Regions from separate parts of the Shewanella sp. Sh95 genome, predicted to be linked through region 1. Evidence: riboswitches for the same ligand, from Rfam matches in the RefSeq annotation. Region 1 holds a riboswitch; each other region holds the start of a gene.
What was found. Region 1 has a riboswitch for lysine ahead of AEA42_RS00290 (Na+/H+ antiporter NhaC family protein). Riboswitches for the same ligand answer to the same signal wherever they lie in the genome.
Positions count from the first base shown of each region.

Region 2: it holds a riboswitch for lysine, as region 1 does, so the genes downstream of both, AEA42_RS19915 (Na+/H+ antiporter NhaC family protein) here and AEA42_RS00290 (Na+/H+ antiporter NhaC family protein) in region 1, are expected to answer to the same signal.
Region 3: it holds a riboswitch for lysine, as region 1 does, so the genes downstream of both, lysC (lysine-sensitive aspartokinase 3) here and AEA42_RS00290 (Na+/H+ antiporter NhaC family protein) in region 1, are expected to answer to the same signal.

Region 1 is NZ_LGYY01000003.1:3,944-13,996, reverse strand. Features, by position in the region: gene AEA42_RS00315 (amidohydrolase) at 3-1,292, opposite strand; gene AEA42_RS00310 (amidohydrolase family protein) at 1,292-4,366, opposite strand; gene AEA42_RS00305 (H-NS family nucleoid-associated regulatory protein) at 4,574-4,966, opposite strand; gene AEA42_RS00300 (electron transfer flavoprotein subunit beta/FixA family protein) at 5,276-6,025, shown strand; gene AEA42_RS00295 (FAD-binding protein) at 6,026-6,952, shown strand; lysine riboswitch at 7,048-7,244, shown strand; gene AEA42_RS00290 (Na+/H+ antiporter NhaC family protein) at 7,324-8,892, shown strand; gene AEA42_RS00285 (M3 family metallopeptidase) at 8,985-10,053, opposite strand, start outside.
Region 2 is NZ_LGYY01000272.1:9,594-19,646, forward strand. Features, by position in the region: gene AEA42_RS19905 (hypothetical protein) at 1-2,005, opposite strand, end outside; gene AEA42_RS19910 (dienelactone hydrolase family protein) at 2,288-3,250, shown strand; lysine riboswitch at 3,391-3,562, shown strand; gene AEA42_RS19915 (Na+/H+ antiporter NhaC family protein) at 3,646-5,226, shown strand; gene AEA42_RS19920 (thrombospondin type 3 repeat-containing protein) at 6,098-8,953, shown strand; gene AEA42_RS19925 (hypothetical protein) at 9,187-9,609, shown strand; gene AEA42_RS19930 (SIR2 family protein) at 10,012-10,053, shown strand, end outside.
Region 3 is NZ_LGYY01000167.1:39,741-49,793, forward strand. Features, by position in the region: gene AEA42_RS12115 (hypothetical protein) at 25-588, shown strand; gene AEA42_RS12120 (hypothetical protein) at 683-1,255, shown strand; gene AEA42_RS12125 (hypothetical protein) at 1,245-2,165, shown strand; gene AEA42_RS12130 (class 1 fructose-bisphosphatase) at 2,642-3,634, opposite strand; gene AEA42_RS12135 (S9 family peptidase) at 3,931-6,222, shown strand; gene arcA (two-component system response regulator ArcA) at 6,527-7,243, opposite strand; gene AEA42_RS12145 (DUF3293 domain-containing protein) at 7,826-8,260, shown strand; lysine riboswitch at 8,504-8,678, shown strand; gene lysC (lysine-sensitive aspartokinase 3) at 8,822-10,053, shown strand, end outside.

The DNA of each region.
Region 1 (10,053 bases):
TTCTATCGCTTAAGATACTTTTGATAAAGCTGCTGGTGGCGATTATTCAGATCTATTTGTCTTCCTTCAATCCAGATCGCATCAATTTTGTTACTCATGGGGTCGAGGATATCTCCGTCACTCAGCACAACGCTGCCCTGATAGCCTACTTCGATAGCGCCTAAATCGTTAATCCCTAACAGCTTTGCAGCATCTAACGTGACAGATTTCAACGCTTGCTCTGCCCTAACGCCATAAGCTGCGCTGTAACCTGCGGCATAGGGTAGGTTACGACTGTTCCAATCCGATGAAAAACCAAGGGCATAGGGAATGCCGGCATTTGCTAGCAACGAAGGGATTTTAAACGGTAAATCTACCGGTTCATCTGTGCGTTTAGGTAGGCTTAGGGTGTGCGGGTAAATCACACTGGCATTCACTTCCCTTAAGCTTGAGGCCAGTCGCCATGCATCATAACCACCAACAATGACCAATTTAAATTGATATTTTTTAGTCAGGGCAATCACTTGCTCGATTTGGTTAACACTGTCTGCGTGGGCAAATAGCGTCGCTTTACCTTGGTACAGTGGCAACATGGCCTGCCAACGCAGATTGGGCGTGTTGTCCGTATCCTGTGCATTTTGACTTAAGAAATAGCGGTAACCGTCCTCAAAGGCGTTGATTAGCTTATCAATAGCCTGCTGATTTTTTTCAATCGCTTTGGCTTTTCCTTTTTCATCCTCTGGCATGCGTTTTATCTGTGGCCAGTAAACATGAAATTGGCCTTCACTGGGGTGCAATGCATCTTCAATGGTCCACGCATCGAGATCGACGACCACCGATTGGCCCGCGAGTCCGTCACCACTAGGGACGATTTGTGCGTGAGTGATGCCATTATAGCGAATGGTTGGCAGCAGCTCCGAATCCGGGTTGTAAGCCGTTGCTGCAGTAATTTGCGGGTTAAAGTCACCGACTTCAGCGTTATCTACGGTCGGGCGAACCATCTCGATTTCCACTAAGCCAAGACTGGTATCCAGTGCAATAAGGCCGGGATATAAGTGTTTGCCCGTGGCATCGATAACCTGTGCTTTACCATCAGCCCCGTTGACGTGTAACTGTGGTCCTAGCGCACTGATTTTGCCGTTTTCGATTAACACATCGGTATTGGTTAGTACCCCTTGGCTGACCGTATGCACAGTGGCGTTTTTAATCAACACACCGTGAGTTTGTTTAGGCGTAGGGATGAGATTATGTGCCTGCACGGACAAGGTGATGGCCAGTGTCGACAGCAGCAAGGTTGTGGGTAAGTGCTTCATTATTTTGCTCCCTGATGATGTTGGCCCCAAGCCTGATAATGGGTATCGCAGTGCCATTGTGGCTCGTTAAGCGGTGTAACTTTTTCACCCGCCTTAGCGTTATCATCACTACTGAGAATTTTTTGGATAAGAGCGGCACGCTCAGCCACTACTTGCTGCTGGGCAAGCTGGTCTTGGTCGCGATCGAAGTAGCGTTTGCCTTCAACCCAAGCCTGGGTCACTTTGGCATAAATCGACAGCGGCTCGGCGTTCCAAAGCACAATATCGGCCATTTTGCCTGGGGTGAGTGAGCCAACATACTCATCGACTCTGAGCTGTTTCGCTGGGTTGATGGTCACCATATTCCAGGCATCTTCCTTTGACATACCGCAATACATCATTGACTTAGCTGCTTCTTGGTTGAGTCTGCGCTGCATTTCGTAGTCATCGGAATTGATACTCGTCAACACACCTTGTTTTTGCATTAGGCACGCGTTTTGCGGGATCGCATCATAAACCTCGAACTTATAAGCCCACCAATCGGCAAAGGTCGAGGCGCCCGCACCATGGGCAGCCAGTTCACTGGCAACCTTGTAACCTTCAAGCACATGGGTAAAGGTTTGCACTTTAAAGTGGTAGGCTTCGGCTAAGCGCAGGAACATTAAAATTTCCGACTGTACATAAGAGTGAATATGCACATCGCGCTGTTGCTTAAGCACTTCGGCCACCGCCTGCAGGCGATAACTTGGGCGCGGTGCGAGGGTTTTCTTCTTCTCACTGCTGCGTAAATCATCATAATCCTTCAGTGCATTCTCATAGGCGAGTGCTGCATCGAAGGTTTCTTCAAATAAGGCTTTTACCCCCATGCGCGTCTGCGGGAAGCGCTGCACAAACTTTTCGCCCCAGTTACTCTGTTTAACGTTTTCGCCAAGGGCGAATTTGATACTGGCAGGGGCATTGGCAAACTTTAGCTGTTCTGCGCTTTCTCCCCACTTCATTTTTATTAACTGGGATTGGCCACCAATAGGATTAGCGCTGCCATGGAGTAATTGTGCGCTGGTCACACCGCCCGCGAGTGCGCGATAGATGGAGACATCTTCAGGATTAATCACATCGCCAATCCGCACTTCAGAGGTGACTGCGTCGGTGCCTTCGTTGGTGCCGCCGTTGATGGCAATATGGGAATGCTCATCGACAATACCCGCTGTTAAGTGCTTGCCCGTTGCATCGAGGACTTGATATCCAGAAGGCGTGTTGAGTTGCTGGCCGATTTTTTCAATCTTGCCATTGGCCATTAGCAGATCCGCATGTTCCAAGATACCTTGTTTATCTGAGGTCCACAGGGTGGCATTTTTAATATGGAGTTTCTCGGCTTTGGGCGCCTCACTTAAACCATAGGCGACGTTAGGGTAGGTCAGTTGACTGACTAAGGTTTGCGATGCATCGGCTTTAGGCGTGCTTACTTGCTCCGTCTTTGGCAGAGGCGTAAGGGCAATACCAGCAACATTAATGCTACGACTTTGGGCGTCTACCATCCGGCCTTGAATGCCGTCTTTGGCAAACCAGAGGGTAAAACGGCTGATCCCATGAATGCCTGCATCAGTTAAATTGGCGTTAAAGCTGACGCGGCCGTCGTCTTCAAGCTTGAGGTTGGAGAGTGGAATACTCTTCTCGCCAGTGCTCAGATTTCCTTGCAAAGTGGTTTTGCCTGCTTTGTCTGCTTCTTCAAGGTTCAAATCTAAAGTTAAATTATTCAACGTCAGCTGATAGTCACCCAACATCTTGGCTTGTGAAAGTGAGCGGATGGCTTGTTCTTGTCCCTGTAGCCAGACACTGTAAATTTGTCCGTCTTTAAAAATATTGCCCTTAGTAATGACAAAGTCCGCCATATAGCCCGGAGCAAGTTTTCCGGTCAAGTCAGCGGTTCCTGCCATTTCAGCAGCTTGAGTGGTGAGGGCCGCGAGGGCTTTATCTTCGCTGAGTCCTTGCGCAATCGCTTGACGAAGGCGTGGCCAAAACGCCTCGGTCTTAATGCCAAATTGGGTAAACGCAAAGGGGATACCTGCATTTGCTACTGCGGCAGGGTTTGTGGGCGCGCGCTCCCATTGCCTGAGTTCTGCAAGGGAGACTTCGCGATCGGCATCATCGGTACCCACATCGGGTGCTTGTGGGTAATTAAGAGGAAGAATTAAAGGATAATTCAGAGCCTTTAATTCGTTGATCCGAGCATACTCTTGGCCACTTGCGAGTAAGTTGGCGGGCTGCTTATGTTCTTTGAGTAGGTTAGCTGCACGCAATAAATCGTTCAGATTTTTTGTTTCAAATACGATTGGTTTCTCGGCTAAGTTATCTAAACGTTCGAAGGCAATATTAAATTCAATTTGAGGTGTAGCTGAACTATTAACCGATTTGTGCTTATTTTGGTTATACCAGTTAGCATCAGCAAAGGTTTGCCTGATAAGCGCGATGCTACCCATGAGGGAATTGGGATAGTCTTGTTCTGACGTACCTTTATCGAAGGCCATAAAAGGTTGGCTGTGCGCCCTATAAATTACCTCGTTGGCAGTTTTGTCCGCGAGTGAAAGACTGACACCCGTGCCTCGGAAAATACCATCGAGTTTACTACTTTGTACACTGGTAAAGCCGTTATTGATCCAATCTCGTGCGCGTTCTTTATTGGGGTAAATGTAATTAAACCATTCTTTTTCAGCGTGAATTGCACCATTTTCAGCATTCCCGCCAATACGCTTAATATCATATACCGGACGAGTGAGCTGCAATTTGGGATATTCAAACTCGATAGCATAATCGGTAAAAGGATCGATAAAACCGGGATAAATAGTATAACCACTGAGATCGACTTTTAGTGCTGCCGCGGGGATATCACCTTGGTCAATAATGGCTTTGATCCGATTGTTTTCAACTAATAATGTGGCATTTGAGAGTCGTTTCCCCGGTGCAAGAATTAATTCTGCATTGGTCAATGCAGTTAACTTATTGACGGGGGGGATGGGATTGGCCTCGGCAAAAATGGGTTGAGATACAAAACTACTTATTATGCCGCAGCTTATTATTATCTTATTGTTTATCTGCATTTTTTATTCACTTAGACGGAGGGTGAATAAAGAGTAACCTAAAGTAGATGTAAATACTAAAGATGAATTGTAACGCAATTTAAGCATTTACTTGAATGACAATGGGCGGGGTGGGATAGGCATAAAAAAGCTCGCAGGGCGCGAGCTTTTTTATGTTACTCAATGATAATAGCGAATGGCTATTGTCATTACCATTACGGTATTGGATTAGATTAAGAAATCATCCATAGAACGGCCTTTATTGACTTCGTTCTTAAATACTGTTGGCATACGGCCTTGACCTGTCCACTGGATCACTTCGCCATCAACTTCAATTTGGTATTTCGCTGGACGAGGAGCGCGTTTCTTGCTCGAGGCTTTAACTGCAACACCACCTAAATCGTCGATTGATAAACCAACGGCTTCCATTTGTTGACGGATTTCTTCAATTTTTGCATTACGAGCAGCAATAGCTTGCTGTTCTTCTGCTTCCATTGACTCACGCTCAACTAAAATTTTATCTAGTTTAGCCGCTAAATCACGCAGTTCTTCAACGCTAAGATCTTTTACAGCAGCTTTAAAACGACGACCGTGAGTTAATATCTCTAAAAATTCGCTCATATCTATTTTCGTCCCACTCTATTTTTATTACAGGATAATGGTGAACAACAGCTAAATGATAGAAACTAATATTGCTCGAATCAAATAAAATTATGCAATAAACAAAAATTAAATATTATTTAATTTTTGAACTTTTTATATATGGCAAATAAGTGTTCAAAAATGTGGCCAATACGACAGTCTTAAAAATGCAAACAAGCGTTTGACTTTGGTTGACGTTAACGTTAACAGGACGTAAAGTGGCTCTATCCTGCATTGGTGATCACCAATGTTTTGTCCATGTACATGAAAGTGTAGGAAGGAAGCCCTATGAAAGTATTGGTGCCTGTTAAGCGCGTAGTTGATGCCAATGTGAAGGTCAGGGTAAAAGCTGACAACACCAGCGTTGATACCGCAAACCTCAAAATGGCGTTGAACCCTTTTTGTGAAATTGCAGTAGAAGAAGCGGTTCGTTTAAAAGAAGCGGGCAGTGCTACTGAAGTAGTGGTCGTCAGCATCGGCAATAAAGCCGTTCAAGAACAATTGCGTACCGCATTAGCATTAGGTGCTGATCGCGCGATTCACATTGATACTGAAGAAGAGTTAGCACCAGTATCAATTGCCAAATTACTTAAAGCAGTACAAGAAAAAGAACAAGCGCAATTAGTGCTGTTTGGTAAGCAATCCATTGATGGTGATAATAACCAAACGGGCCAAATGTTTGCTGCATTAACGGATATGCCGCAAGCGACCTTTGCTTCAGCAATTAAAGTTGAAGGTAATTCACTTCAAGTTGCTCGTGAGATAGATGGTGGTATGCAAACCTTAAATCTACCGTTGCCAGCTGTGGTGACTGCGGATTTACGTTTGAATGAGCCACGTTATGCCTCATTACCTAATATCATGAAAGCCAAACGTAAGCCGTTAGATGTGCTGACGGTAGCTGATTTAGGTGTGACGCTCAAAGCGCATCAAACGGTGATCAAGGTAACGCCGCCTGCTGAACGTAAGGCCGGTATTATGGTTGCGTCGGTAGCAGAGCTGGTTGAAAAGTTAAAGAATGAAGCGAAGGTGATCTAAATGGCCATTTTAGTATTAGCAGAACACGATAATGCGGCGCTGAAACTGGATACCGCTAAAGTTGTCACCGCAGCTCGTGCGATCGGCGGCGATGTACATGTATTGGTGGTGGGCCATCAATGTGGTGCAGTGGTGCAAGCCGCTCAAGCTCTACAAGGTGTCGCGCAAGTATTAGTTGCCGATAACAGCGCTTATGAAGCGCATTTAGCCGAAAACGTGGCTAAATTGCTGGTGGACTTAGCACCAAACTACAGCCATATTCTCGCAGCGGCATCGAGTGCGGGTAAAGACACGTTACCGCGTGTGGCAGCACTTTTAGATGTGGCGCAAATTTCGGAAGTGATTGGCGTGGTGAGTAGCGATACCTTTGTTCGTCCGATTTATGCGGGTAACGCCTTAGCGACAGTTCAAAGCCATGACGCTATCAAAGTGATGACAGTGCGTGCCAGTGCTTTCGATGCGGTGACACAGGGTAATAACGCTGCTGTGACTACCTTGGATAAAGTGTTTGAAGCCAAAGCTCAGTTTGTGTCTCAAGCGCTGACAGTTTCAGCACGTCCAGAGTTAGGTAATGCTGGCATTATCGTATCTGGTGGCCGTGGCATGGGCAGCGGTGAAAACTTCGGGATGTTAGAGCAACTGGCTGATAAGCTTGGTGCCGCAGTAGGAGCTTCGCGTGCGGCGGTTGACGCAGGCTTTGTTCCGAATGACTTGCAAGTCGGTCAAACTGGTAAAATTGTCGCACCTAACCTCTATATTGCAGTCGGTATTTCAGGCGCGATCCAACATTTAGCGGGAATGAAAGACGCTAAGGTGATTGTGGCTATCAACAAAGACCCTGAAGCGCCTATCTTCCAAGTTGCCGATTATGGCCTCGAAGCTGACCTGTTCGAAGCCGTTCCGCAGTTGATTGCAAGCTTAAGTTGATTTTATTTGTGAGCTAAGTCAGAGTAAGCGGCTTCGCGGTGGTAACTGCTTAGCCGCTTATGTTTTTATGAGCCTCACGCCCATGTATGGGCGTTCTTAGAAGTAGAGGCGCACCAAATATCAGTAGTGATCAGTAGGGTGATTCCGTTGATCGTTCACGAAAGGATTTGGTGCCGAAGTAGTTTGATTTATCACGATCAACTGCTGGGGTTGTGTCTAATAGGTACAACACTGCCATAGTATTTCCAGATACGGATATTAGGAATAGTTACTATGGAGCGCTATTGATAGGACAGGTGATCTTGGGTATCTATTGCCTTTTCCCACCAGTTCAGTCGCCCTCCATTCGTATTTTGACGAAGAAATAATCAATGACTGTAGTTAGTTATGCCGATTCGGCGCTTTCTTTGCTCCCGCCTGTGGTTGCAATTGTATTGGCGATTTTTACTCGCCGAGTGCTTCTTTCCCTCGGTTTAGGAATTGTGATTGGAGTATTATTGCTCAATCAATTTTCTCCTGTGGCCAGCGGTGAGTTTTTATTTAACAGTGTAAAAGGACTTTTTTGGTCGGAAGATGGCGTAAATTCTTGGAATTTATACATTCTCGGTTTCTTGATTGTATTGGGGATGATCACCGCTCTAATTACTGTGAGTGGTAGTGCTCGGGCATTTGCTGATTGGGCAAGGTTACATATTCGTAATAAGCGCGATGCGAAATTACTGACCATGTTTTTAGGCTGTGTTGTTTTTATTGACGATTATTTCAATAGTTTAGTCGTTGGGTCTGTCGCAAGGCCTGTTACCGACCGTTACCATATTTCCCGCGCTAAGTTAGCTTATTTATTAGATTCTACCGCAGCACCAGTTTGTGTCATTTCACCGGTATCAAGTTGGGGCGCTTATATTATTGCGTTAATTGGCGGAATATTAACAGCACATGGTTTTGCGGATTCAGGGCATTTAAGTGTCTTTATTCAAATGATCCCTATGAATTTCTACGCAATTTTCTCTTTATTATTACTGCTTTGTGTGGCGTTTATGGGCTTAGATGTTGGCCCTATGCGTGAACATGAATTAAATGCCATGCGCGGTAATTTATACGATGAGACTAAAGGTTTACCGCCAGGTGCTAATGCTGATTTACCCGAAGCTGAAACAGGTAAAATCCTCGGGTTATTCCTACCTATCACAGTACTGGTATTTGCGACCCTGTATTTTATGATCGATAGCGGTGCCCAAGTATTAGCTAAAGAAGGCATTGAATTTAATATTATTTCTGCTTTCGAGAAAACCGATGTGAGTTCATCACTGTTCTTTGGTGCCCTGATTGGTTTAGCGGTTGCGCTGGTACTTAACTTAGTGCAAGGCGTTGAAAAATCAATGGTATTAAAAGGTGTAGTGCAGGGCGCTCGCTCTATGTTGCCTGCGATTTACATCTTGTTATTTGCTTGGACCATTGCAGGTGTGATCGGCCAGCTTGAAACCGGTAAGTTTATGGCTAGCCTAGCCACTGGGAATATTCCCTTTGCTTTCTTACCTGCATTAATGTTTGTGTTAGCGGGCCTGACTGCATTCTCTACAGGAACCAGTTGGGGTACGTTCGGGATTATGCTGCCGATAGCTGCGGATATGGCGATGGGCAGTCACACAGCCATGATGTTACCTATGCTGGCTTCGGTATTAGCGGGGGCGGTATTTGGTGATCATTGTTCACCGATTTCTGATACCACTATTTTGTCGTCGACGGGGGCCAGTTGCCATCATATCGACCACGTAGTGACGCAGCTTCCCTACGCAGTAATCGTTGCGCTGATCAGCATGATCGGCTACGTAGTGCTTGGCTTTACTGAATCGGTCAATGCGGGATTAGTGACTTGTAGCATATTGTTTGTATTGACGATTTTTGGTTTGCACATTAAATCCAAAAGTACGGCTTTATAAGTCCGTGATTTAACTTCGCTCTTATATTGAGAATGTAAAACAAATCAGCCAGCAACTATGCTGGCTGATTTTTATCTACTCAGTATCTAAAATTACTGAGTCTGATTGAGCCCACGGCGGTTGAGTAAACCTTCAGTGGTAGGCTCTTGGCCGCGGAAGTTCTTGTAAGCTTCCATTGGCGCAATACTGTTGCCCACTTCGCGAATGGTCTTACGGTATTTCATGCCGATCTCACGGTTTAGGCCGCCTTGGGTTTGCACATAGGCAAAGGCGTCAGCCGCTAAAATTTCACTCCACATATACGCGTAGTAACTTGCTGAGTAACCACCTGGGAAGGCGTGGGCAAAGTAAGTTGACTTATAACGTGGTGGTACGGCGGTGATATTTAAGCCGTGCTTTTTCAGCGCATTAGCCTCAAAGGTCGCTACATCTTGCAATGGTGCATCAGGGCTTAATGAGTGCCATTCCATATCCACTAGCGCCGCAGCCATATACTCTAACGTATCGAAGCCTTGGTTAAAGCTGCCGGATTTTAACAGTTTTTGCAGTAACTCATCAGGGATAGGCTTGCCTGTTTCGTAGTGCTTGGCGTAGTTGGCTAACACTTTAGGGTGGGCCGCCCAATCTTCTTCGAAAGTCGATGGAAATTCCACAAAGTCACGGGATACCGAAGTCCCAGAAAGACTTGGGTAAGTCACTTTGGAGAACATACCGTGGGTACCGTGGCCCATTTCGTGGAACATCGTGGTGACTTCGTTATAGCTGACGAAGGTAGGTTGGCCATCAGGCGCCTTTTTAATGTTCATCACGTTAACTACGACAGGCTTAGTACCTTCGAGGAAGGATTGCCCTACAAACGAGCTCATCCATGCGCCACCGCGTTTACCTTCACGGGCAAAGTAATCAGCATAGAAAATCGCCATGCTTGAGCCATCGGCATCAAACATTTCATAGGCTTTCACATCTGGGTGGTATACAGGCAAATCTGGACGTGGTTTTAACGTCACGCCATACAACTCTTTAAGCGTATAGAACACGCCGTCTTCGAGGACGCGGTTAAATTCGAAGTAGGGACGAATGCTATTGGCATCAAGAGCGTATTTTTCTTGGCGGACTTTCTCTGCGTAAAACTCCCAGTCCCATGGTGCGAGTTCAAACTTG
Region 2 (10,053 bases), on a different contig from region 1:
AAGGGCGGTCTGTCGCGGCCAATTCTAAAGGCTGCCAATGGATATCACCTTGGCAACGGATCTTACCCTTGATCTGTTTATCGTAGAAAAACTGCCGCACATGATCCGGAGTCATCAACATATAGGCACTGCCGCTTAGGGCATTGGGAATAAACTGCCAAGTGACGGGATTTTTACCCTCATTAAAACCCTGTTCTATTTCAGGTTTACAGGCGGTCGCCAAAGCCGCTGACATGGGAATATACAGATTATGACCATTGTCAGACACAGGTTTTATCCCTTGGATCGTATTGACCTCATTTTGAGCGCTATCTAGCGTCGGATTGGTGAAGCTACCTAGGCTGGCGTTACCAAACTCGGTGGGAGGATTCGCCAGATTTTTGTTGTACTCGGTAAATTGTACAAAGCGAATCGTCTTGGTTTGAGTCAACTCCGGCTGGGGTTGTTTCTCGATTAACACCACGGTTTTTGGGGTCTCATCGAGCTTGAGTAAGAGTGCGTTGCTGGTGAGGTGATGGCTCTCATCGGCTCCAATTAATTGTTCTAGCAGCTCCTTTTCCGTCGCCGTTAACCAGGAGGGATAATTACCTTCGCGACGGGCATCTGCGATCATGCCTTTAAACTGTTGGAAAGGCAGATTAATACTCTGATCCTCACTCTGTTTTGATATGACTTTAAACAGTTTCGCCTCGGCATCGAGCACTTGGATTGTTAGGCTGGCATCGCCAAAGGTGTAAGGTGTTGCCAGCAATTCATCCCACGACTTTTCGACGATCTTATTCGTCTGTGGGATAAGCGTTAGCTTGGCATTAATATGGTCTATCTGCTTGAGTTTATTCGCAGTGTTATCCCACCCCGTCGCAATAATATCGGTTGCAGATTCAATCGAGGGATTATAATTCCTCGCCCAACCTTTACCGTGCTGCCAGAAGTGAATATCAATCGGTTTACCGTTAGCATCAAAAGCGCTTAAGTCCTCATAACGTACATCGGCTTCCACATATTGCGGGCTCATATTGTGGACAAAGCGTAATTGCAGATCTTCAGGGGTATCAGTACCCCAAGGGCCAACATTATCTAAAATACCTTGTTGGTCTGGTAATAAGGATTTTATAAATGCCTCATTATTGGGGCGATACTCCTGCGGTACCTCGCTAATGCGGTATAGCTCCTTTTGCCGATCATCCCTATCGCGCTCAGCATCAAAGCTATCATCGGCATGCCAAAGCGTGCTCATGATATACGGCCTATCCTTAGGCGCCATCAGGGTACGGTGGGTGAAAGTACTGCCTTGGCGCTCTTCCCGTTGAAAAAACGCCATGCTCTCTAACCAACCGGTTTTACGGTTAACTTCGAACTTGCCATAGGCCTTATACTTGCCTTTTTCACCTTGTAACACGGCGATTAATTTATCTTCACTGACCTGCTCAACCGTCCAAGTTAAGCGCCCATCCATCGGGGCGCTTGTGCTGTAACCGACGCGAGGCTCAAGCGCCACAGGCAAGGTTGGGGCTTGTTTAAACAAGTTATTAAGATTTTGCCAGCGCTCAAATAACTCCTTGATATCTTTTTGATCCATCTTGGCAATGGGGGTTAATTGGCGGACTTCACCATTGTTAAATTCCACATTAAAGCCATCTTTAACCAACTGAGCGATTTCATTGGATTTGGCTTTTGGGTCGATATTACTCACTGGGATCGGCATGCCATAATCGCTAATTTGCAGCAGGTTAGGTTGGATAAAAAAGCGGGCATTATGGGTTAGTGGTGTGGTTAAGCTGGCCGTCTTACCTTCTGTATCTTGTAACTGGTAATCCAGCAGCAATCGTGCCTGCAACACTTTACGAGTTTCGAAACTATCGTTGAGGTGTGAAGTAGAAATAATCTGATACTCGCGCGAAGCGGGAATACTTGCTGACTTATCAGAAACCTGATTATCGCAAGCCGTTAACCCAAGCGTGAGCGTGACAGTGGTACAAAGTACCCTGCATATCCCTATAGCCATTTGAACTCCATTGGTAACTTATGTTATTGAAATGTAATGATATTAATATGTTGTTTGGCGACATTATACACAAAAATGCCCCTAGGGAATAAAAAGCTCACGCCAATTTGGGCGCATGATCAACCATAAATTGGCTATTGATGAGTGGAGAATTATTAAAGGTGCGGCATAAAGCTAATTGCCCTGACAAGCTCTCATCCTTTACTCTTGGTAAGGCCGCTAGATAACTCACAAGCTAGGGAATATAAACCAGTGGTTAGCTTGTTAAATGGAGAAAGAACGATGAGCCCAGATCATAAGCCAGAACTAACCACACCACCTTTCCCTGTCATTCCTCAGGAAGCCTTTGACTGGTATGACGAATATGCCCACGGCATTATCGACCGCCGTGAGTTTATGGCTCGCCTCGCAGGTTTAGTGGCACTGGGTTTTACCATGACCACGCTGACGGGCGCACTAATGCCTAATTACGCCTTAGCCGAGCAAGTCTCCTTTAACGATCCCAGCATTCAAGCCAGTTATGTGAAATTTCCATCCCCCGATGGTTATGGTGAAGGTCGCGGTTATTTAGTCTTGCCAAACGCGTTGCTGATCCCAGGCCAAAAGGCGGGCGATCCTAAGACCTTAGATCTCAGTAAAAAAGCCCCTGTGGTATTGGTGGTGCACGAGAACCGAGGCTTAAATCCCTATATCGAAGATGTTGCCCGCCGCTTAGCGGCCAAGGGCTATATCGCCTTTGCCCCCGATGCGCTTTACAGCCTTGGTGGATATCCTGGTAATGATGATGCGGGTCGCGCCATGCAAGCGAGCCTTGATAGAGCCAAAATCGAGCAGGATTTTATCGCCGCCGCGCGTTTTTTAAGGGCGCACCCGCAGAGTAATGGCAAACTCGGTGCTGTCGGATTTTGCTTTGGTGGTTATATCGTCAATATGCTCGCCGCCACCATTCCCGATGAGCTTGCGGCAGGCGTGCCTTATTATGGCACACCCGCAGCAACTGAGCTGCGCAGCCGTGTGAAAGGCCCGTTGATGTTGCAATTTGCCGCATTAGATCAACGGATTAACGATACATGGGCCGAGTATGAAGCCCTGCTAAAGGCTAATAAAGCCGATTACGTCGCTTATCTTTACCCGAATGTGAATCACGGTTTCCATAATGACTCCACCGCCCGTTATGATGAGCCAACGGCTGAGCTCGCATGGACAAGAACCTTAGATTTTTTTGGTAAACATTTACTCGTATAAGTCCATTTAGCGCTATTGCAACGCTTGAAAGGTGGATGTTTCTTGTGTTACCAACTTGTAGGTGATTCATTGTTTTATACGCGAGTGGGATCAAAATACTTGCTATCAGTTCCCATCTCGCTAGAATGCCCGCTCGAATACCTTTAAGTAGAGGCGCGCTGCCTATGACTACTTGTGCGGAGGGTGATGCCGCAGATGTACAAGGAAAGGAGTCAGCGCCGAAGTAGCCAGGTCATCAAACCGAGCTGCTGGTTTTGCATCAAATAGGTGCAAGACTGCCATAGTCATCCACTATGGAGCGCTACCTGAAGGGGCTGAGGAGTAATACCTCCCTATAGGTTTTGTTTCTTTATCCTCTCGGTAGATCTCCACCCGTTTTTTGGTGAAAAGAGATCATGGACATTAGTCATTTTGCTGACTCAGGTTGGTCAGTACTTCCCCCTTTGTTAGCCGTCGCCTTGGCGATCATCACTCGTCGCGTACTGTTATCCCTTGGCGTAGGGATTGTGGCCGGCAGTTTGTTACTCAATCAGTTTTCTCCCCTTGATTCATTGCACTATATGTTCAATACCGTGCTGAAGATTTTTTGGGTCGATGGCGCACTTAATCGCGACAATATCAATATGTTGCTGTTTATGTTACTGCTTGGTGGACTCATTAGTCTGATGACGGTTTCTGGCGCCACCCGCGCCTTTGCCGAGTGGGCAGCTAAGCGCGCTAAGACCCGTCGCGGCGCAAAAGGCTTAACTGGTGTGATGGTGTTTGCGTTTTTTATTGACGACTTTTTTCATAGTTTGTCGGTTGGCGCTATTTGCCGTCCGGTGACCGATCGCTTTCAAATCTCCCGCGCCAAACTGGCTTATCTTTTAGATTCTACCGCTGCGCCCGTGTGCGTATTGATGCCCATTTCTTCTTGGGGCGCTTATATTATCGCGCTTATCGGTGGCATTATGGCCGCCCACGGCATTAGCGAGCAAAGTCCAATCTCAGCCTTTGTTGAGATGATCCCGATGAATCTCTATGCCGTGTTTACCCTGTTGATGGTGTTGGTGGTGATTATCTTTCAAATGGATATCGGCCCGATGCGTAAACATGAAGCATGGGCGCTGGAGGGGAAGCTTTGGGATCCGTCTAAGCCTCGTCCAATCGGCTTAGATATGGAAAGCCCTGAAGAAAGTAACGGTGGCATGATCGATATGGTATTGCCGATCCTAACCCTCACAGGCGCGACCGTGTATTTTATGATTTCCTCTGGTGCGGCAGTGTTGGATGAAAAAGGGCTGCCATTTAGCGTACTTGGCTCCTTTGAAAACACCAATGTGGGCTCCTCGCTAGTGTATGGCGCGCTGTGCAGCTTGGCGGTGTCAATTGTGCTTGCGCTGCGGTTAAAATTGGGCGCTAAAAACTGGCTTAAAGCCGCCCCGCAAGGAGTGATGGCCATGCTACCTGCGATCAATATCTTGCTATTTGCATGGGCGATTGGTGCGGTTGTTCGCGATGTTGAGACTGGCAAATATCTGGCCTCCCTCGCCAACGGTAACTTGCCAATGGAAGTGTTGCCTGCGGTGGTGTTTGTGTTGTCCTGCGCCATGGCATTTGCCACCGGAACCAGTTGGGGCACCTTTGGTATTATGTTGCCACTGGCTGGCGACATGGCCGCAGCCAGCGATATCGCATTAATGCTGCCTATGCTTGCCGCAGTGCTTGCGGGCTCAGTGTTTGGCGATCATAGCTCGCCGATTTCCAGCACCAGTATTTTGTCGGCCACGGGGGCAGGTTGCCACCATATTGACCATGTGATGACCCAGCTACCCTATGCGTTAGCCATCGCCTTTGGCGCCACCTTAGGCTATTTGGCCATGGGGATTATGCATTCAACCTTAGCTGGATTTGCCGTAAGCGCCCTGTGGTTTGTGCTCTTCACTGCTTATCATCTGCGTAAAACGAAAAATCAGCCTTTGTTAGCTACGGCATAAGGCACTTTTACACGCTATCAACCAGGGGCCCACGGGCCCCTTGGTTTTTGGTGGGCTTGAGTAAATCTGCATCCATTCAAATAAACTTAAGTCATCACTTAACTATCTAATTTGTAATGTGAAAGTGGTAGACAGATGTTCAGCACAACGTTATCTTAGGTTTTTAACAAGGATGAAACTTAATCGTGACCTCGATTCAGTTCACTTGCATCAGGAAGATGTATCTTTATTTCGCAAGAACACCTCCTGAACAATATGCGATAAGTCTCTAGGTGCTAGGTGCTAGGTGCTAGGTGCTAGGTGCTAGGTTCTAGATTCTAGATTCTAGATTCTAGATTCTAGATTCTAGATTCTAGATTCTATAAAAGCATTACAGCAGTGCAATCCCTTGGCTAATGGGTGTTGGCCAAGTGCGGTAGCCATGGAAAGATTTTTGTCGGTTCACAAAGTAGTGAACTGGTTATTTAGCGGCCTTTCGGCCGAGGTGAATCAAGGTCGTGGGTCTTCAACCCACACCCGACCAAGAGGGGATCAACAGCAATTCCCTCTTGGATCTCCCTTGCCGCCCCTAACGGAGTTGAAAGCCCCTTGGGCATTAAGCGTTCTTATGCTATCGCGTCAGACGCTCGTCCCTGATTCGACTGACGCTATCTCGGCATCCATGCCTCGCTCACGCAACGAACGCAAATGCCCTGCGGCAACTCCGAGGGGGTGGTGTATTCCTTCGGCTCAGGTGTTATAGGTCGATTGTTAAGGCATAAAAGTGCCTGTCCAATTTTTTTAACCTCAGTGTCAGTTATAAACAATGAAAGTTATACCTATCCGAATATTTTAAATAATTTAATAAAATCAAATAAATGGATGTTATGATATGAAATATGCACTTGTACCCCTTTTGTGTTTATGTCTTTCAGCATGTGGTGGCGGTGGTGGAGATTCTTCAGCAGAAACACCTACCCCACCTCCTGTCACCAAAGATCCCTTGTCTAAATTTATCAATATTAAAGACCAATATGCAGGTATTGAGTCTGCAGCTCCATTGAATACAGAAACATTAGGCCAAGTGTACAAGTACATCTTTACACTCATTCCTGAATTACTACCGGACTATAACGATCAAAGTGGCGAACTGGGTTCGACTTGCTCTGGTGGTGGAACGATTAAAATTTCGAATGGAAGCTCAGATAAAGAAAAAAATATTGCTTTCACTAATTGCGTTGAAGATGGTATGACAACTAACGGTAAAGCTACTGTGAGAGCAAACCGATTTTCCACCGATGGAATACTTATTGATAGTACCGTGATTTTTGAGGATGTTGATGTAAAAGGTACTTTAGGTCACAGTTTACTTGCTGGTACTGCACAATATGTAGAGCAGGACTTAACTTGTGCAAAAACTGAAGCAACATATAATTTAATTTTTTCAGATGTTAATAATAAAAAACAAATCTTATTTTCAAATTTTAAATATATTAGAACTGGTAATGAGATGGTTTTATGTGGAAATGATGGTTTTAGGATACAAGGTCGCGTATTCGATTCATCTTTAGGGTTCTGGGATGTCCAAACGAATGAATTATTTAAACTTAACACTATGGTACATGCCTATGAAGAAAGTGGTGAGTTTGTTGTTAGGGGAAGTAACAGTAGCCAAGCTACATTTTCAGTTGAATTCTATAAGGAGTTAAGAGGAAACGTAAACTCTAATTATACCTATTATAAAATTATGCTACATAGTGGCATGGTAAATAAAGAATATGCTTTTTTAAAGGAATACTATAAACCCTCCATATTGACCTCATTTGAGGATACAGATAACGATGGAATAACTGATGGTTGGGAGTTAGCTTTTGGTTTAAATCCAACATCGGCTTTGGATGCAACTCAAGATTTAGATGGTGATGGTTTTACTAATTTGCAAGAGTTCTTATCTTTTGGTCATCCTAACGATAAAAAAATACTTCCTAAAATTGCTGATCTCGGAGTTACTTTATCCCATGAAACCCAAGGCTATTCTAAAAAAATTATCGTAAAAGCTGAAGTCGAAAGTGATGTAAAATCAACTGACAGCGGAACAGTGTTGACGACCTACTCAACATCTCTTCCGATTTATTTTGATAGCGATAGTTATGCTCATTCAAATTTTTGTACTTTATCAGATAATCTACTCGAACTGACCTGTAAATGGGATAATATATCTCCAGGATATAAAGCTGTTCAAGAGATCTATTTAAATGCTGACTCAGCTAATGGATCAGAGATTAAGAGTGTTATCACTGCAAAAATACAGCATCTTGGACATGATGAGGATTTGTCGAATAACCAAGCAACGATTGATGTAGCAAGACATGCTGCTGATGTATCTTATCGATTGTGGATTGATAACCGTCAAGAGTACATGATGGAGTTAGTTGATACTTCACAAAAGTTAGCATTTATAATTCATCAACAAGAATCTAAATTTGGTGGCTTTGACACTGTAACTGGCAACAAAATTAGACTAGACATACCTGAACATATCACATTATTAAGTGCCGAATGTGTTAATAGTCATGAAAAGTATAATTGTTTGGTTGGAAACGAAATTGTTTTTAAAGACTATCAACAGGCTTATAGTTTTACACTTGATATTAGGGGAGATAGTCAAGGGGAAGGAAAGTTAGTATTCAATTCACTCAGTTCTATAACTGGTGATAAAGTGTTATCTTCAATACCATTTCCAATAGTGGTTGGTCAATCTACAGAAGCATTACAAAAACAGATTGATATGGCGGCCGATGGTGAAAAAGTTAATGTCTCGGCAGGAATTTATATTGGTGATTTAGATTTATCTAAAAAGCAAACCCTATTAGAAGCTGAATCTAAAGGTGCTAAGCTTTATAGCGGTGAAACTTCATTTTGGCAACCAAGTTTAATTATTGATAAAAACAGTAGTTTAAATGGTTTTACCTTGGCTAATCACTATATAAAGGTAGGGAGTAGTGGAGGTACTATTACACGTAATTTATTCGATGGTACACCAAGCAACCTCAGTTCAGTATACGTTTTAAATAGTGGTGAAATGCTTTTTGAACAAAATATATTGATAGGTAAGGCTCTCGATAATGGTTACGTATCTAGTAATTTGGATGATGATTACCATTGCCCTAGGATTGAAAGCGGTAATTATGCTGTTGCACAAAACACTAAGACTAGACTAGTCAATAATATATATTTTGGTAATCTTTTTGATGCGCCTGATTTATATTTTGGATGTCAGCTTATCAATGCAAGTATGTCCTCTGAGTTAGAAGTTTATAATAATACATTTTTGGGTTTAGAATCTGTGGTGAAGCTTATTTATCATGGGGTTAATGAGCCATATTATAAAATATCAATCGATAACAATATCGTTTCAAAATCCAGATCGTTAATTGATAATGCTTCTTATGCTAGTACTTTGTATAGTTTTACTCCAGAATCTAGCATTAGCTTGAATAACAATTTAGTCAATGAAGTTAATAGCTTGTATATAGATATGCAGGATCAACAAGTTGAGGTGAATACTCTTTTTGCTGATCCTTTGCTTGATAGTAATGGATATCCTTTTAGTAACTCACCAGCAATCGATGCAGGTGCGCCCTTGAAAGTAGATGTCGATCTATATGGTGTAGCAAGACCAATTGACGGTGATAACAATGGAACAAAAGTCATTGATATTGGTGCAATAGAGTTTAGATTAAACTGATTATGCTACATTCTTTAATTGTTAAAGCTCTAATTGCTAAACAGTGGATGCAAGTTTGCTAAATAACCAGAAATGACTCATGGAATGTAAAGCACAGGAATGGCAGGTTAGTATTACTATGACCTGCCCATTTTTCTCAACGTCACTGGTGCAACAATGCCAGTTCTGGTGTATCCCGTAGTATTTATGTTTTCTGATGAAAAGAGCTGTTCGGAATAGAAATGGATTTTGGAATGAAATCAGTTTTACAAATTACCTTAGGGATCTTGTTAGCGGGTTTGGTCACTTTGTTAGTGCGAATTGGCTATCTAAGCTATGTCGAATATCGGGTTAAGCAAGAAATAAACGAAATCGCGCTACAGCAACAACAGCGAGAAAAAGCTCATCAACAAGCTGTAAAAGAGCGTCAGCTTGCTGAATATCAAAAGCAACAAATTGCAATGCAACAGGCTGCGGAACAGCAACGTATCGCTCAGCAAAACGAAGCCGCACGTATACGCAAAGCCGAAGCATGGCGCAAATATTATATCGTCCCCGAAGACTGCAAAAACTATAAGTCAGATGAACATATGGTTAACTGCCTAAACCATAAAGCCGATGCCAAAGCAGAATTTGATAAGGCGTATGACTCTGGTGAATTGGTACTTTCGAAATAAAGTAGTCGAAATTTTTAGCATAAATAAAAGTTGTGGGGCTTCACCCCTAATTTTTAAACAAGAGTCGACCAAGAGGGGAGCAACAGCAATTCCCTCTTGGATCTCCCTTGCCGCCCTTAACGGAGTTGAAAGCCCCTTGTGCTCATTGGCAAATTTGCTATCGCTTTCGAAGGATGCGTCCCTGCACCTGCGAAAGCTAGCTCGCCATCTGATAGGCAGGATGCCTGAATGTCGTGACGTGTATGGATGCACGATAACGACCATGGCGAGACTCACGCAATTTGCCTATTCGCCCTGCGGCAACTCCGAGGGGATGGTGTACTCCTTCGGCTCAGGTGTTATTGGTCGATTGTTAGGGCATAAAAATGTGCCTGTCCGATCTTTTTAAAATGGTGTTTGCAAATGGCTAAAAACAAGCAAGATAACTTTCCTGAAACGATTAGA
Region 3 (10,053 bases), on a different contig from region 1:
ATACCCTGTTAGGGAGCAAGGGGAGTGATGATCACGGAATTATTTTCAGTTATATCTGCGCCAATAATAGGAGCTGTCATTGGTATCGTCATTGGGATTCTGCCGATATTAAAAGATACGGCTGAGAGCAATTGGAGAAAGCAGTTCAGAAAGCAAGTCCGACTTGGAATTATTAAAAATCATCTGACATATGAAGATATGCAGCATATAGCTGAACGCTGGTCACAGGATAGAAAATCCATTCTTTTCAGCCTGCGTATTATGCATTCTGAAGCGATATCGGGAGAGGATGAAGAGCTTTATAAAAATGTCGGCACTATCCGGGAATTGATAGATAAGCATCAAAGTCAAGAACCTTATTCAGAATTACCAGAGAATATTAGTATTCAATTGAGTGGGTTAAATTCGAAGCCTGGGGTCAAAGAACAAGTTTCGCAACTTGCAGCTTCACTAAGTGAACTCTATTTATCAAATCAAAAAAAGCACGCAAGGCAAGTAAAGTTTACATATTGGGGCACTATCGCTGGCGTAATCGGTGTTTTTATAGGTGTCGCTGGTTTGTATTTCGCGGTGGCTGGCAATGCCTAACAAACACATCAACAATCGCTACACTTCGTTCCGCTGGACGCACCTAGCGGCGCGTCTTTTATGTGGGCGTTATAAATTTTAAAGGAGATGGAATTTGATTCCAAAATTTGAAGAGTCAGGAGTGCTTCCACCTTTCATTGGTGCTTGTCCAACCAAGCCTGCAAATCAAGCTCCTTACAAAGTTACTTTAGAGGCTTTTGTCGAGCACTTTGCAACAAGTAAGGAAAGAAAAGAAATTCTTATAGGGTTCCTTAAGTACCGATATGAGTTGAAATGCTTAGGTATAAAAAATGGTTTCCAATGGCTTGATGGTAGCTTTGTTGAAAATGTTGAAAAAACCAGAGGAAGAGCACCAAATGATATTGATTTAGTTACATTCGCTCATCGACCTGTAGCTTTTAGTCTTGAGGATTGGAAAAGCTTTGTGCAAGTCAATATAGGCTTGTTTTCTCCTGAAATGGCAAAAGCATCATATAAATGTGATGCTTACTTTGTAGACTTAGATCTGCCCTCTAAGGCTATTGTTTCCCAAACGAAATACTGGTTTGGTTTGTTTTCTCATCAAAGAGAAACGAGTTTGTGGAAAGGAATGCTTGAAGTGGATCTTACCTATAATGAAACAGAGATTCTTCATAAGTTGATAAACGGAGGTTACGATGCCTCGTAAATTGAAACTGAATAGCTTGACGTCTGATAAATACGCAGTACAGCAATTGATCTCTGAGGCCATTGAGTATGGAGATATCGTCGGGGAGTTACAATATCGTGAAAAATTAGAAAAACTTGATAAAGAAATTTCCTTGATAAAAAATGCCAATGAAACTAATGCCAGTGTCGCCCTATTTTTTGGTGGAGAACCAGTATTAGGATCTCAAGGAATACTTGCTAGCTTTGCTGGTAATGCTTTAGAAAACTTCCAAGAATTAATAAATAAAGCCTTTGCAAGTAAAGAAAATGGTAGCCTTGGTGAGCGGGGAAAAATCCCGTTGAAGGCCAATTCAAATCTTATGATTACACAAGTAGCTAAAGGATCATTTGGGTTCATTCTTGATGAAGTTTCAGATCAAATAGAAATTACAGAAACCGCTCTTAAGCATACTGTTGATTATGTGTTGGAGTTAATTAATGCATCAGCCCAGCCAGATGATGAAACTTTTGAAAAACTAATTGAATCGCTCGATAAGCGAGTATTGCAGTCGCTAAAAGATTTTTTTATTACTCTCGATAAAGCTCATTCAACGATGCGTTTAGTTGGTGATGAGCAAGAATATTCTCTTGATTCCCACTGGATTCATCGAGCAAGACTACGAACAGAAGCAACAGAAATTGATGAAGATGAAGATCTTGTTGTTCTGAAAGTTTTAGGTTTGCTTCCGGAGCACTGTAAGTTTGAGGCTGTAACAAGAGAAGGAAACATTATCTATGGTTCGACAACTAGGCTAGCTGCTGAACAGTTCAGATCCGAGTTAATCGGCAAGGAAGTAAGAGTTAACTTGTTGACAAAATCAATAAAACCGTTACATCGTCCAGAACGAACTGTGTATAAGTTAATGGAATTTTTAGATAAAAATTTATAACAAATAAGGATAGGCCGCGCGTAGCCGCGACACTTATCCCAAGTGTTGAACAAACCTTCGGAAAAGTTGGCGAAAAGTTGGGACATGCACAAATCTTTGGGGATTTACAGCCAACACAGAAGTTACAGGAATTCACCTTCCCCTGCGAAGTTGCTGAAGGGCGTTGAAGAAAATCGCGTGACGCAGACAGGACGTCTGCGTAGCTTTCGGGGGGAAGGGACGCCCCATCGGAAGCGTTAGCGATTTTCGAATAAGCACGAAGCCACTAACCAATGCATGTAACTTCGCTAGGGGCGGCAAGGGAGATCCAAGAGGGAATTGCTGTTGATCCCCTCTTGGTCGGGTGTGGGTTGAAGACCCACGACTTTCTCGGCCGTTAGGCCGCATTTTAAAATGAATGTCGCATTCCGCGACAATAAAAAAGCCACTGTGGTTAGTGGCTTTCATCTGAAAAATCAAAATCTAAGCGATTCGGCTTAGTCCAGACTGGGTTCTTCACTGTAATCGATACCATGGTAGCTTAGGCAAGCATCCACTTCATTGGCGCTACCAAGGATAACCGCTACGCGTTGGTGAATTTGCGTTGGTTGAATATCCAAAATGGTTTCATAACCGGTAGAGGCTTTACCGCCAGCTTGCTCGACTAACAAGGCCATTGGGTTGGCTTCGTACATTAAACGCAGCTTGTATGGCTTTTTCGGATCTTTATTGTCGGTTGGGTAAGTAAAGATACCGCCGCGAGATAACACGCGGTGCACGTCACCCACCATGGCGGCAATCCAGCGCATGTTGAAGGATTTTTCGCGCGGGCCAATTTTGCCTAGCAGTAAATCGGCGATGTAGGTCTGCATTGGCGCTTCCCAAAAACGCTGGTTCGACATGTTAATGGCGAATTCTTGGGTGTCTGGGCTGATGCTCATGGCCGCGTTGGTCAGTAAAAATTCGTTGGTTTCTGGGTGCAGGGTAAAGAGTTGCACGCCTTGGCCTGTGGTGAGGGCGAGCATGGTTGATGGGCCGTAGAGCACATAACCTGCGGCTAACTGATGGCGGCCCGATTGCAAAAAGCTTGTTTCAGTCAGCTCGCCAGCAGGGGCGGGCAGGACTGAGAAAATGGTGCCGACCAGTGAGTTGATATCGATATTCGATGAACCATCTAAAGGGTCGAAACACACCAGATATTGACCATTGGCGCTGACTTCAACCACATGATCTTCTTCCTCTGAGGCTAAGCCGCGCACTGTACCGTCGGCTTTTAATGCATCTTTGAGCATATCGTTGGTGATGATATCCAGTTTTTTCTGGGTTTCACCTTGCACGTTTTCCTGTTCGGTCGCGCCTAACACACCGGCTAAGGCACCGTGACGCACGGCATGGCTGATGGCTTTGGAGGTGTCGGCTAAGGTCAAAATCAGTTGCGCGAGGGATTCGTTCACTGCCTTTGAGGTTAAGTGCTGGGCAAGAGTCTGCATGTTAGGTCCTTTAGGGGTTCAACATTGAGGTCAATTTCATTATTTGCCGCGAATAATAACTCAGTTAGTCGACAATTTCAGCGATGTTGCTGCGGGTTTTAATCAATTTAAGCCAAGAGGGTTATCCCTTTGTGCAAGACTGAGTGGGTTATCTTGAAAATTAAGCTAACTTAAGAAGTTTGCCTGCTAATTTGTATCTGTATATTGCCTGCGCTTTTTATTTAGGCTGTGCCTTGGCACAATGGAGGCAGTTTTTCATCGCCACCTAAAGGCGAATATGCTTCCAAGGAATAATAATGACTAAAAATGGGTTAGCTTCTTCCCTGCGCTCGGTGACATTGGGCGCCTCATCCCTACTGATAGCGAGTCAACTGGCCATGGTTTCTAGCGCGATATTTACCCCCGCCTATGCACTTGAGGGCGGCACAACGCCGCTGACTATCGAGCGCATGAATGCGTCTCCTGCCTTGGCGGGTACGAGTCCCCGTGGATTAAAGTTATCCCCCGATGGCCAAAGGGTGACTTATCTGGCTGGACGTAAAGATAACCAAAACTTTTACGATCTCTGGCAAATGGATGTGAAGACGGGCGAATCTAGCCTGTTGCTGAATGCCGATAAGTTGGCGAGCAATGAACTGTCCGATGAAGAAAAGGCCCGCCGCGAGCGCCAACGTATTTATGGCGACGGCATTATGGAATATTTCTGGGCGGACGATAGCAAGGCACTGTTGATCCCCGCCTCGGGTAATCTGTATTACTTCTCCTTAGCAGATAACAGCGTCAGCCAACTGCCGATAGGCGAGGGCTTTGCCACCGATGCGCGCCTATCGCCCAAGGGGAATTTTGTGTCCTTCGTGCGGGATCAAAATTTGTATGTGCTCAATTTAGCGACTAAAAAGCTTGAGGCCATGACTACAGACGGTGGCGGCGCGATTAAAAATGCCATGGCGGAATTTGTCGCCCAAGAAGAAATGGACCGCATGACGGGTTACTGGTGGGCGCCCGATGAGTCAGCCATCGCCTTTACCCGTATCGATGAGTCTGGCGTTGAGTTAGTCACCCGCAACGAAATCTACGCCGATGGCATTAAGCTTACCGAGCAGCGTTATCCGGCTGCGGGTAAAAACAATGTCGAGATCCAACTGGGCGTTGTGACCCTTAATAATAAAGCCATCAATTGGGTCACCTTAAGCGATGATAAAAATAAGGATATTTATCTGCCTCGCGTCGATTGGTTGCCCGATAGCAAGCATTTATCCTTCCAGTGGCAGAGTCGCGATCAACAAAAATTAGACCTGCAACTGGTGGCGCTCGATGCGCTGAACAAGCCGAAAACCTTAGTCAAAGAGCGCAGCGATGCTTGGGTGAATCTAAACAACGACCTGCACTTCTTAAAGCAGCAATCGGCGTTTATCTGGGCCTCGGAGCGTGACGGCTTTAATCATCTGTATTTGTTTGACCTAAAAGGTAAGCTGAAGACGCAACTGACCGAGGGCAATTGGGCTGTCGATGAGCTGGAATATATTGATGAAACCGCAGGTTGGGTGTATTTCACCGGCCGTAAAGATACCCCAATCGAAAAACACCTTTACCGTGTGCCGTTAGCGGGTGGCAAGGTTGAGCGTGTGAGCCGCGAGGCGGGGATGCACGATCCGGTATTTGCCGATAATCAAAGCGTGTATCTGGATTATTTCAATAGCTTATCTCAGCCGCCGCAGATCAGTTTACACGGCGATAAGGGCCAACATTTGGCGTGGGTGGAGCAAAACCAAGTCAAAGTGGGTCATCCTCTGTATGACTATGCAGGCCTTTGGCAACTGCCTGAGTTTAAAGAACTTAAGGCAGAAGATGGGCAAATCTTGCAAACGCGTCTCTTTAAACCCGTGCCCTTCGATGCGAACAAAAAGTACCCCGTGGTGGTGCGTGTTTATGGCGGCCCACATGCGCAATTGGTAACGAATAGCTGGAGTGAGCAGGATTACTTTACCCAATACTTAGTGCAGCAAGGTTATGTGGTATTTCAACTGGATAACCGTGGCAGTGCCCATAGAGGCACTCAGTTTGAGCAAGTTATTTATCGTCACTTGGGCGAAGCGGAAGTGAACGATCAAAAGGTTGGTGTCGATTATCTGCGCAGCTTGCCCTTTGTCGATAGCAACAACGTGGCGATTTATGGCCACAGCTACGGCGGTTATATGGCCTTGATGAGTTTATTTAAGGCGCCGGATTACTTTAAGGCGGCGATTTCGGGCGCGCCCGTCACCGATTGGCGCTTGTACGACACTCACTACACCGAGCGTTATCTTGCTCATCCCGCGAATAATGAGCAGGGTTACGAAGCCAGTAGCGTGTTCCCCTATGTGAAAAACTACCAGTCGGGGCTGTTGATGTACCACGGCATGGCCGACGATAACGTGTTGTTTGAAAACAGTACTCGCGTGTATAAGGCGTTGCAGGACGAAGGTAAACTGTTCCAGATGATTGATTATCCTGGGTCTAAGCATTCGATGCGCGGTGAGAAAGTGCGTAATCACTTATACCGCTCGCTGGCGGATTTCCTCGATAGACAGCTTAAAAGCGGCAAATAACTCAGCATTAGGTTGGCATTTATATCAGACTGGTATTTATGTCAGAGTGGCGTTTTTTAAAAGAGTGGGGTAACGTCCTCACTCTTTTTTATTTTGTATGATTCTGAGTTAAGCCTATTTATTTAACAGTACGCTGCTTAGTTTAATCACAACACACTCAATACTTATCTGGCGCTCAATATTCCAGTTCACTGAGTTGTAATTTGGATTTCCAGTTTGCTTTAGCTAAAACCTTTTTTGCAGAGATAAAAAAACCAGATCCTAGGATCTGGTTTTTTATGGCGTTCAAACGGTAAGTTGAAGATTAGTCTTCTAAGTTACCGCAGAAACGGTAGCCTTCACCGTGAATGGTAGCGATGATTTCTGGCGTATCTGGCAAGCTTTCGAAGTGCTTACGAATACGACGGATTGTCACGTCAACAGTACGGTCGTGTGGCTTTAACTCACGGCCAGTCATCTTCATCAGTAGATCGGCACGAGTTAAGATTTTGCCTGGGTTTTCAACAAAGTGCAGCATAGCGCGGAATTCGCTACGTGGCAGTTTGTAAGATTCACCCTGTGGGCTTACTAGAGAACGGCTGTTGATCTCTAGGCTCCAATCGTTAAAACGATAGTATTCTACAGAGCTCTTTTCTTCGACTTCATTGCCTGCGCTATTAACACGAGTCAGAAGGTTGCGAGCACGAATCGTCAATTCACGAGGGTTGAACGGCTTGGTAATATAATCGTCCGCGCCAATTTCAAGTCCAAGGATTTTGTCGACTTCGTTGTCACGGCCTGTTAAGAAAATCAGACCGATGTTGTTGATTTCACGTAATTCACGTGCCAACAACAGACCGTTTTTACCTGGTAGGTTAATGTCCATAACCACGAGGTTAATTTTGTTTTCCTGCATAGCCTTATGCATTTCTGCGCCATCATTGGCCTCAGTTACCACATACCCTTCTGCCTCGAAAATACTTCTTAGCGTGTTACGGGTAACGGCTTCATCTTCAACGATCAGAATGTGCGGATTTTGCATATTAAGTACCTAAATTTTAACCAATATTCTAACCATAAGAATCACTTACATCGGATTCTTATATTCATAAAATGTTGATACTTCCACTTACTGCTCTGTGCTTCAAAGGGAAGATCTTCACGGCTACACGTCAGGATGTATATAAGTGAACGTTTAAAGTGTAATACGATAAAACGTAACCAGTATCAACTTCGATAAGCAATAGTTAAAAATAGTTCCTTAACTATTGTTTTTTTTAAAATGTTTAAATGATAAATCAAATGTAGAACACATTTTAAAAGATGTCTGGCCAGCATAAGGTGATTTCGCAGAGGAATCTAACAAACCCTTGTCAAGATTAAGCAAACTTAATGTTATCTGCTTAACTGGCCAATGACGACATTGTACTCGTTTTAGGCATTTGTTAACAAATGAAATGTTAACAAATTTCAGGCTGAGACGCTGATTTACCATGATATTTACTTTAGTCATTGATTAGTATAACTAATGTATTTTTAATTCTTGTGAGCCAGTTCACGCCTCTTTGGATTTTTTAGGCTCTCTGTTAAACTAGCGCGGGTTCATTTTTCGACTAGACTACCAATGGACAACATGACTCAAGATTTGTGGCAGCATTATCAAACGCCGTTGTTTTTGCTTACTCAAGCATTATCCTGTGATTTTTCCTTTGCTGTAATTACCGCCCATAATCCCGCTTCAACCCTCCTCACTCCCAGCCAAAACCGATTACTCGACCGCCAACTTCTACGTGAAATTGAATTATTAGGCAGTCCCTATCGTGCACTGATTGGGGCATCGCCAGATTTATCCCATATGGAGAAGAGCTGGGCCGTGTTTATTGATCGCAGCATGGCCTTGCAGTTGGGGAAAAAGTTTAATCAATACGCTATCTACATGGTGGAACAGGGCGAGGTGAGTTTAGTGCCTTGTACATTAGCCGGGCAAACAGAGGTGTGTTTAGGTCGATTTAACGACTATGTGCGTTTGGTTTATGAGCTACCGGACTTGGTCACCTAACCGCGATTGACGCTTTTAATCGCTCCTCTGGCTAAGCTTTGCTGATCTCACGGCAAGGCTAGTTTGTTTTTCTTCTTTGCTAGATCTGATTGATTTTTCCCTATTCTCGTTTGGCATGAGTCGCAAACGTTTTAAATTCCCATTGTTTTTAAATGCGTTTATTGAATTTGTATATAGTGTGTGAAATTAGCATTGACTTCATTAGGGGTTTATTGCTACTTTTTTCGTCCCTTTCCGGCGGAAAGGAACAGAAGAGGAGCGTTAACTAGGTAGTCAGTCAGAGGAGCACAAACTCCAGCGATGATTGATGAGGGAGATTAACGCCGAGGCATAGATATGGTTGCTGCATGTTTATGTCGGTCGCTTAGGCTGAATCCTAACGATTGTCACCTGTAATTGGTGGAGAGCTTCTGGTGACGATTGCTGTTTCCCTTCTATTGGGGTGCGTATCATTGAGCACCAGGCTCTTCGAACGAAGTTAGTTCGGAGCGTAATCATGTTAGTTAATCAATATCTTATCCTTGTTTGTGCCGTGTATTCTGCTTCTGCGGAGGTGCGCTAATGTCCCTTGTTGTCGCAAAGTTTGGTGGTACTTCAGTCGCCGATTACGGTGCAATGAATCGCTGCGCCGAGATTGTACTGGGTAATCCCGATTGCCGTTTAGTGGTGGTTAGCGCCTCTAGTGGCGTGACTAACCTGTTGGTTGAACTGACCCAAGAGTCAATTAACGACGATGGTCGCTTACAACGATTAAAGCAAATTGCGCAGATTCAATACGCTATCTTAGATAAACTCGGTCGCCCTAATGATGTTGCTGCCGCGTTAGATAAGCTGTTAAGCCGTATGGCGGTATTAAGCGAAGCGCTGGCGTCCCAGCGCAGTAAGGCCACCATGGATGAGTTATTGTCCCTTGGCGAGCAGTGTTCGTCGGCATTATTTGCGGCGGTATTGCGCGAAAAAGGCGCCAACTCAAGTGCCTTCGATGTGCGCCGTGTGTTGCGCACCGACAGCCATTTTGGCCGCGCCGAGCCACAGGTTGAGCAAATTGCAGTGTTATCCCGTGAACACTTACAGCCATTGCTATCTGAGCAAGTGATTGTGACTCAAGGCTTTATTGGCTCCGATGAAGCGGGGCAAACCACAACTCTCGGCCGTGGCGGTAGCGACTATTCTGCGGCACTGTTAGCCGAAGCCTTAAAAGCCTCAGCGGTTGAGATTTGGACCGATGTGGCCGGGATTTATACGACCGATCCGCGCCTCGCGCCAAACGCCCATCCGATTGCCGAAATCAGTTTTAACGAAGCCGCTGAAATGGCAACCTTTGGCGCTAAAGTATTACATCCTGCGACGATTCTTCCGGCCGTGCGCCAACAAATTCAAGTGTTTGTCGGTTCAAGCAAGGAGCCTGAAAAGGGTGGCACTTGGATCCGCCATCAGGTTGAAGATGCACCCGTGTTCCGCGCGGTGGCGCTGCGCCGCGACCAGACGCTACTCAATCTGCACAGCCTACAAATGCTGCATGCGCAGGGCTTCTTGGCGGAAACCTTTGCCACATTGGCAAGACACAAGATCAGTGTGGATTTGATCACCACCTCCGAAGTTAACGTATCGCTCACTCTAGATAAAACCGGCTCCGATTCAAGCGGACAAGGTTTATTAAGTGAAGCGTTACTGCAAGAATTATCGCAACATTGCCGCGTGCGCGTGGAGGATGGTTTAGCATTGGTGGCGATTATCGGTAATCGCATCGCTACGACTGCGGGTATTTGTCGCCGCGTGTTTGAAGTGCTCGA